Regions from separate parts of the Micromonospora sp. NPDC047527 genome, predicted to be linked through region 1. Evidence: riboswitches for the same ligand, from Rfam matches in the RefSeq annotation. Region 1 holds a riboswitch; the other holds the start of a gene.
The links. A riboswitch is a leader RNA that binds a small molecule or an ion and turns the genes downstream of it on or off. The one in region 1 is predicted to bind thiamine pyrophosphate.
Positions count from the first base shown of each region.

Region 2: another riboswitch for thiamine pyrophosphate. It lies ahead of ABZ808_RS29750 (ECF transporter S component); the one in region 1 lies ahead of thiE (thiamine phosphate synthase).

Region 1 is NZ_JBEYTK010000004.1:39,102-43,509, reverse strand. It holds gene ABZ808_RS16945 (thiazole synthase) at 1-36, opposite strand, end outside; gene thiS (sulfur carrier protein ThiS) at 33-233, opposite strand; gene thiO (glycine oxidase ThiO) at 230-1,345, opposite strand; gene thiE (thiamine phosphate synthase) at 1,339-1,965, opposite strand; TPP riboswitch at 1,960-2,069, opposite strand; gene ABZ808_RS16925 (ThuA domain-containing protein) at 2,361-4,408, shown strand, end outside.
Region 2 is NZ_JBEYTK010000012.1:79,103-83,510, forward strand. It holds gene ABZ808_RS29745 (ABC transporter ATP-binding protein) at 1-1,412, opposite strand, end outside; gene ABZ808_RS29750 (ECF transporter S component) at 1,540-2,127, opposite strand; TPP riboswitch at 2,203-2,307, opposite strand; gene ABZ808_RS29755 (alpha/beta fold hydrolase) at 2,407-3,237, shown strand; gene ABZ808_RS29760 (AAC(3) family N-acetyltransferase) at 3,261-4,067, shown strand; gene ABZ808_RS29765 (SIS domain-containing protein) at 4,064-4,408, shown strand, end outside.

The DNA.
Region 1 (4,408 bases):
CGTCACTCCACCCAACTCGAACGGCACGCCGCTCACCCGCCCTGCGCCGCGGTGAGCACCTCGACCCGGTCACCGTCGCGGAGCACCGTGGCCGGCCAGCCGGCCCGGGGCACCACCTCGCCGTTGACCGCGACCGCCACCCCACGCTGCTCGGGCACGATGTCGCGGACCAGGTCCGCCACCGACGCGCCACCGGGCACGCTGCGTCCGGTCCCGTTCACCGTCAACTTCACAGGTCCCCCTCCAGGGTCGGTTCAGCCCCGTCCGTCCCGCCGAACCGGTCGGCCCGAAACGGCGCGAGCAGCGGGTCGGGCACGCCGGTGGTCACCAGGTCGGCGATCAGGTCGGCGGTGATCGGGGTGAGCACGATGCCGTGCCGGTGGTGCCCGACGGCGGCCAGCACGTTCGGCCGGCCGGGCAGCGGCCCGAGGATGGGCGCGTTGTCCGGGGTGCCGGGGCGCAGGCCGGCGACCGCCTCGACGAGGTCGTACTCGGCCAACTCGGGCAGCAGGTCGACTCCGGCGCGGAGCAACCGCTGCACGGCACCGGCGGTGACACTGGTGTCCGACCGCTCCTCGACCGTCGCGCCGAGCACAACCTCGCCGTCGGCGCGGGGCACCAGATAGACGGGCTCGCCGTCGGCGTACCCCCGGATCACGTGCCGGAAGCCCGGCGCGGCGCCACCGGGCGCACGCAGCCGGAGGATCTGCCCCTTGACCGGCCGCACGGGCAGGCCGGTGAGGGCGGCCGCGCCACAGCCGGCGGCGACCACAATGACCCGGGCGTCCACGTCGGCCAGGCGGTGAACCGCCTGCGGCACGACCACGGCACCGGCTCGCTGCGCGGCCGTGCGCAGCGCCGGCACCAGCATCCGGGGGTCGATCTGGTGGTCGGTGGGCGCGAGCGCGCCGCCGCGCACCCTCGGCGCGAGCGCCGGCTCGTGGTGGCGCAGCTCGGTGGGGCGCAGCGGGGTCACCGGCAGGCCCAACCCCTGCTGGTACGCCCACAGCCGGCGAGCCTCGGCCAGGTCGTCGCCGGTCAGCCCGACCATCAGGGTGCCCTCGGTCCGGTAGCCGAGTTCGGCGCCGGTCGTGTCGGTCAGCTCGGCGGCGAAAGCCGGCCAGCGGGCGGCGGACGCCACCAGCAGTTCGGTGAGCTGCCGCTCGCCGAAGTACGCCTCGGCGACCGGGGCGAGCATCCCGGCGGCCACGGCCGAGGCACCCGACCCGGGAGCCGGATCGTGCACCTCCACCCGCAGCCCTCGGGCAGCGCATCGCCAGGCGATCGCCAGCCCGATCGGCCCCGCCCCCACCACCGCCACGTCCACGGGGCGGGGGGTCAGCACGTCAACGCCCGGAGCAGCCCGGCGGTGGCCTCGGCCGGGTCGGCGGCGGTGGAGACGGCGCCCACCACCGCGACCCCGTACGCCCCGGCGGCCCGCAGTGCCGGCACCCGGGCGGCGGTCACGCCGCCGATCGCGATGACGGGCACGTCGACCGCCTCGGCGACAGCGCGTACGCCGGCAGGGCCGATCGGGTCCGGCAGGCCGGTCTTGGTGCTGGTGGCGTGGCACGGGCCGACGCCCAGATAGGTGGCTCCGGCGGTGACCGCCTCGACCGCCGTTGCCGGTACGCGGGCGGTGGCGCCCAGCATGCCGGTGGGGCCGAGCACCCGGCGGGCGGCGGCGACGGGCAGATCCTCGGCTCCGACGTGACCGCCGTTGGCGCCCACCGCGAGCGCCACGTGCAGACGGTCGTTGACCAGGCAGGTCGCCCCGTACGGCGCACAGAGCGCGAGCACCCGGCGGGCCAGGTCGTACGCCTCACGGTCGGTGGCGGAGTCCTCGACCCGGACCTGTACGACCAGGTCGGCGCGGGCCGCCGTGAGGGCGGCCCGGACCACGGTGAGGGGATCACGCCCGGGTCGGGTGTCGGTGATCAGATGCAGTCGCCCAAGGGACGGCACGGCAACTCTCCTCCCTGCGCCGGCATTATCCGGATCAGGTTCGACGGTCGGGGGCTGTCAGCCCCCCTCTCAGCCCGGTTCACCGGGCTCCCGTGGGTTACTTGCGTGTCACCGTACGACAGTTCGGTCGGCCTGCCAAGGGAGGGTCGCATGGGTCATACGGCGAAATCCGATGGGTGCTTCATCCCGGTCCTGTTCGGAATGTCGCCCGCCGTTGCAGAACCGTTACCCGCCGGCATCTTGCCCGACATAGAACCAACCGAATTAATTTGTTCAGCGATTCGACAAAATGCCGGCGCGGACACCCTGGCACGGTGTCCTCACCGGCTCCATCTGGGACGGTCTTCGGCGAGCCGGCCCCCGCGATCCCTGTCCACCGCGACAAAGGAGGCGGCGTGTCCCGAACTCGTCGTGCCCGCGTACCACTCACCGCTACCCTGATATCCCTGGCCCTGGCCTCGACAACGCTGTTCGGCCTGCCGGCGCAGGCGGCTCCGGCCGCCGCTCAGGTCCCCCCGCAGGCCGCCAACCCGGTCAGCCAGGTGGCCCCTCAGGCCGCCGCCGACCCCTTCTCCGTCCTGGTCTTCTCCAAGACCGCCGGTTTCCGGCACGACTCCATCCCCACCGGCGTCGCCGCCATCCAGCAGCTCGGCGTGACCAACGGGTTCACCGTGGACGCCTCCGAGGACGGCGCGGCGTTCAACGACGCCAACCTCGCCAAGTACAAGGCGGTGATCTGGCTCTCCACCACCGGTGACGTCCTCAACGCCGAGCAGCAGGCGGCGTTCGAGCGGTACGTGCAGGCCGGCGGCGGTTACGTCGGCATCCACGCCGCCTCGGACACCGAGTACAGCTGGGCGTGGTACGGCGACCTGGTCGGCGCGTACTTCGCCAACCACCCGGCCAACCAGCAGGCCACGGTGAAGGTGGAGGACCACGCCCACCCGTCCACGGCCGAGCTGCCGGACCGCTGGTCCCGGTTCGACGAGTGGTACAACTTCCAGACCAACCCACGGCCGGACGTGCACGTGCTGGCCAGCCTGGACGAGAAGAGCTACAACCCGGGCGCCGGCGCGATGGGCGCCGACCACCCGACGGCCTGGTGCCAGGACTTCGACGGCGGCCGTTCCTGGTACACCGGGGGCGGGCACACCCGGGAGTCGTTCGCCGAGCCCGAGTTCCTCAGCCACCTGCTGGGCGGCATCCAGACGGCGGCCGGCGTTGTCGACGCCGACTGCGGCGCCTCGAAGACCTCCAACTTCGAGAAGGTCACGCTGGACAGCAACACAAGCAACCCGATGGAGCTGGACATCGCCGCGGACGGGCGGGTCTTCTACATCGAGCGTGACGGTCGGGTGCAGATCATCAAGCCGGACACCGGCAACACCGTCACCGCCATCGACCTGGACGTCTTCACCGGCAACGAGGACGGCCTGATCGGCATCCGGCTCGACCCGGACTTCGCCACCAACAAGTGGGTGTACCTCTACTACGCCCCGAACGACGGCATCGCGCGCAACCTGCTGTCCCGGTTCACCGTGACCGGCGACACCATCGACGCGGCAAGCGAGAAGCAGGTGCTGCGGGTCGACACCCAGCGCAACACCTGCTGCCACGCGGGCGGCAGCATGACCTTCGACAGTGACGGCAACCTCTACCTGGCGACCGGTGACAACACCAACCCGTTCGAGTCGAGCGCGTACACGCCGATCGACGAGCGGTCGGGCCGCCAGGACTACGACGCGCAGCGCACCTCCGGCAACACCAACGACCTGCGCGGCAAGGTGATCCGGATCCACCCGGAGGACGACGGGACGTACACGGTCCCGGCGGGCAACCTCTTCGCTCCGGGCACCGAGAAGACCCGTCCCGAGATCTACGCGATGGGCTTCCGCAACCCGTTCCGGATCGGCACCGACCCGAAGACCAAGACGCTGTACGTGGCGGACTACGGGCCGGACGCCAACTCGGACAACCCGAACCGTGGCCCCCGGGGTCTGGTCGAGTGGAACGTCGTGACGCCCGGCAACTACGGCTGGCCGTACTGCACGGGCACGAACGAGGCGTACAACGACTACACGTTCCCGTCCGGCCCGAGCGGCGCGAAGTTCGACTGCGCGGCACCGGTGAACAACTCGCCCAACAACACCGGCCTGACCAACCTCCCGCCGGTCGTCCCGGCCACCGTCGACTACGGCTACGCCGGTGACGCGCGGTACCCGGAGATCGGCGGCGGCGGCGCTCCGATGGGCGGCCCGGTCTACCGGTACGACGCGGACCTCAACTCGGCGCGGAAGTGGCCGGCGTACTACGACGGCAAGGCTCTGCTCGGCGAGTGGAACCAGTCGAAGATGTACACCCTGCAGATGACCGCCGACGGCAAGTCGCTGGTGGACATCAACCAGTTGCTCACCGGGATGACCATGGTCCGGCCGATGGACTT
Region 2 (4,408 bases), on a different contig from region 1:
GGTCGCTCCAGGGTGACGGTGCGGTCGGCGAGCGCGGCGACGAAATCCGCGTCGTGGGTGACCGTGACGACGCCGTGCCCGGCGTCGCGCAGGTCGGCGAAGAGGTCGACCAGTTCCCGCCAGGTGCGTCGGTCCTGGCCGAAGGTGGGTTCGTCGCAGATCAACAGGCGTGGCGCGGTGGCCAGGGCGGTCGCCACGCTCAGCCGCCGCGCCTCCCCACCCGAGAGGGTGTACGGGTTGGCAGCGGCGAGCCGGGTCAGCCGCAGCCTGTCCAGCAGGTCCGCCACGGTGTCCTTGACGGTCGAGTCGGGTTGGCCGGTGCGGCGTGGGCCGAGCGCCAACTCGTCGAAGACGGTGCTGGTGACGAACTGGTGCTCCGGATCCTGGAAGACCGACCCGATCCGCCGGGCCAGCGCGGGGGCCCGCCACCGGTGCGGGGGAGTGCGCTGGTCCGAACCGGCCAGGTCGGCGGACGCGGTCACCCGGCCGGTGCCCGGCTTGAGCAGCCCGCCGAGCAGGAGTGCCAGCGTCGACTTGCCGGCGCCGTTCGGGCCGCGTACGGCGAGTGCCTCGCCGGCGCGTACCGCCAGGTCGGTGGGGCTCAGCCGGGGCGGCAGGCCGAGCCGGTCGGCGGTGATCAGCACCTCCCCGGCGGCAGCGGTGGCTGGCCGGGGCGTGACGGGGTGACCCGGCACCCAGACGCCCTCGGCGGCGAGGGCGGTGCCGTGCGCGGCGAAGACCGCCTCGGGTGGCCCGTCCGCGCGGACCCCGCCGCCGGGTTCCAGGACGACCACCCGGTCGACCAGCGGCAGCGCCTCGGTGACCCGGTGTTCGACCAGGACCAGCGTGGTGTCCGCGTCCAGGGCGCCGGCCACCGCCCGTCGGACCAGGTCGGCGCCGGCCGGGTCGAGGTTGGCGGTCGGTTCGTCGAGCAGCAGCAGGCCGGGGCGCAGGGCCAGGGCGCCGGCCAGGGCGAGGCGTTGCTGCTCGCCGCCGGAGAGTGCGGCGGTGTTGCGGTCCCGGGAGTACGGGAATCCGACGCGACGCAGCGCCGCGTCGACCCGGGGCCAGATCTCGTCGGCGGGTACACCCCGGTTCTCCAGCCCGAACGCGACGTCGTCGCCGCAGCGGGCCATCACCAACTGGGTCTGCGGGTCCTGGAAGACGATGCCGACGCGTTCCCGGTCCTTGCGCGGGTCGAGCCCGTCGATCTCGACGGTGCCCTCCTGCTCGCCGGAGTCCTCCGGCAGCAGCCCGGCCAGGGCGCTGAGCAGGGTGCTCTTGCCGGCCCCCGACGGCCCGAGCAGCAGGACCCGCTCCCCGGCCTCCACCCGCAGATCAACCCCGCGCACAGCCCAGGCGCGCCGCCCGGCGTGCCGCCACCCGAACCCCCGCAGCAGAACCTCACCCACCAACCCCACCCCTCCCACCCCACCCACCCGGCGTCCCACCCCTCGCCCAGGCTGTTGATCAAGAGGTTTGCGTCAGATGACCGTCTCCCGTTGACGCAAACCTCTTGATCAACGCAGCCGGATGGGGTCAGACGAGGGCTCGGTTCCGGCCTGCCGGGAAACGGTCCAGGACGCCGGTGTTGGCCAGGGCCCGGGTCAGCAGCCAGCCGCCGACACCGGCGATCACCGTGGCGCTGACGATGGTGAGCAGCGCGTACGGGATGCGGTAGCTGACGAGTTCGGTCTCGACGTTCCAGACGAAGAAGTCGAACAGCGCCGCGCCGAGGCCGGTCAGCGCGCCGGCCAGCGCCGAGGTCGGCAGCCGGTACGACCGGTAGCGGAAGGCGGCGAAGGCCAACTCGGCGCCGAGCCCCTGCACGATCCCCTGAGGGATCACCGTGCCGGCCCACTGGCTGCCCAGCAGCGCGGAGACGACCGCCGCAACCGCCTCGCAGTAGAGCGCCGCGCCGGGCTTGCGGATGACCAGGCCGCCGACCACGGCCGGCATCAGCCAGACGCCGTAGATCAGCGTCTGCGCCGGTGGGAAGAAGGCGAACGCGCCCTCGGTGGCGCTCCAGACCAGGCCCCAGGCCCAGAAGATGACGCCGAAGGCGACCGCGATCACCGAGGCGACCACGATGTCGATGGTCCGCCATCGGTTGGTGGTGTTGTCCATGTTTGCTCCCAGTTCATTGGAACGAACCAGGAGAAGACGCACGCCGCGCGTCCGGTGGCACCGGACGGCGGCGCGGCTGGAGGTCGACCGAACTCCCTGCGCTGGCATTACCCAGATCAGGTTCGAGGGTCTGCGGGCGTGCCCGCACTCTCAGCGCTGTGCGCTCCCCTGTCGGATGTGAAGTTGTCTCGGTGACGCTAGCACCGACCAGGTGTTACGGCCCAGCAGGAGGGTCTCCGCCCCCGGCCGGCAGGACGCCGGCTGGGTAGGCTCACGATCATGCAGGTCGACGCGCGAGGTCTCACATTCGAGGTACGCACCGGTGGCCCGACCGACGGTGCTCCGGTCCTGCTGCTGCACGGCTTCCCGCAGCACAGCGGCGAGTGGGACGAGGTCGTCCCGGCGCTGCACACGGCCGGACTGCGCACGTACGCGCTGGACCAGCGCGGCTACTCGCCGGGCGCCCGGCCGGAGGCGGTCGCCGCGTACCGGATCCCCGAACTGGTCGCCGACGCGGTGGCCGTGCTCGACGCGCTCGGGCTGGACGCCGTCCACCTGGTCGGCCACGACTGGGGCGCGATCGTGGCCTGGGCGCTGGCCGCCGGGCACCCCGATCGGGTCCGTACGCTCACCGCAGTGTCCGTGCCGCATCCGGCGGCCATGGCGCACGCCCTCGCCAACGACACCGAGCAGAAGGCCCGCTCGTCGTACATCGCGCTGTTCCGCAAGCCCGGCAAGGCCGAGAAGGTGCTGCTGGCGTTCAACGCGACGGCGCTGCGCAAGATGCTCGGCGGAGTGGGCGACGGGTCCCAGGTGGACCGTTACGCCGGCCCCATGCGCGAGCCGGGCGCCCTCACCGCCGCCCTCAACTGGTACCGGGCCATGTCCCGGGCCGACCTGGCCGCCGTCGGCCCGGTCGCGGTGCCGACCACGTACGTGTGGAGTGACCGGGACATCGCCATCGGTCGGTCCGCCGCCGAGGCCTGCGCCCCCAATGTCAGCGGCGACTACCGCTTCGTACCGCTGCCCGGGGTGACCCACTGGATCCCGGACGCCGCGCCCGGCCGGCTCGCCGAGGCGATCCTGGCCCGGGTCGCCGGAACGGCCTGAGCCGTGCCGATCGAGGGAGCGTCGTGACGACGTACACCGACGGGCCGGGCACCCGCCGCTCGGTCGCCGCGCAGTTGCGTCTGCTGGGCGTACGCCCCGGGTCGACGGTGCTGGTGCACGCGGGCCTGCGCCCGTTGGGCTTCGTCTGCGGTGGGCCGCACGCGGTGGTGCTCGCCCTGCGCGACGCTCTCGGCCCGGACGGCACGATCGTGGTGCCGACCCACACGCCCGACAACAGCGACCCCGCGCAGTGGCGTAACCCGCCGGTGCCGGTGGACTGGTGGCAGTTGATCCGCGCCGAGATGCCGGGCTTCGACCCGGCGGCCACCCCGAGCCGATACATGGGCACGTTCGCCGAGACGGTCCGCTGCTGGCCGGGGGCGCTGCGCAGCGCGCATCCCCAGGTGTCGTTCGCCGCGCTCGGCCCGGCAGCCGAGCAGGTGGTCACCGGGCACAGCCTGGCCGACATGCTCGGCGCGGAATCCCCGCTGGCCCGGCTCTACGACCTGGACGCCGACGTCCTGCTGCTCGGAGTGGACCACAGCGTCAACACGTCGCTGCACCTGGCCGAGTACCGCCGCCCCGCCCCGGCCCGCGAGCGGCTGGGTGCGGCGGTGCGGACGGCCGACGGTGGCCGCGAGTGGGTGTGGTGGCAGGACGTCCGACTCGACGAGAGCGACTTCGGCGCGCTGGGCCGTGACCTGGAGGCCACCGGTGTGGTCCGCGTCGGCGCGGTGGGAGCCGGGACCGCCAGGTTGGTACGCCAGCGGGTGGCGGTCGACTTCGCGGTGCAGTGGATGACCCGCAACCGGACGAGGGAGGACGCATGAGTGTGAGTGCCGACGACTACCTGGCCGTGGTGACCGAGACGATCGCCCGGGTGGCCGCCAGTCAGCGGGAGGCGGTGGGGCGGGCAGCCGACCTGATCGCCGAGGCCGTACGCGCCGACGGGGTGGTGCACGCCTTCGGGACCGGGCACTCCGAGGCCCTCGCCATGGAGATCGCCGGCCGGGCGGGTGGCCTGGTGCCGACCAACCGGATCGCGCTGCGCGACCTGGTGCTGATCGGTGGCGACCCGGCCGAGCGGCTCGGCCCGCTGTTGGAGCGGGACCCGGCCGTGGCGCACCGCCTCTACGAACTGGCCCCGGTACGGCCAACCGACGTCTTCGTG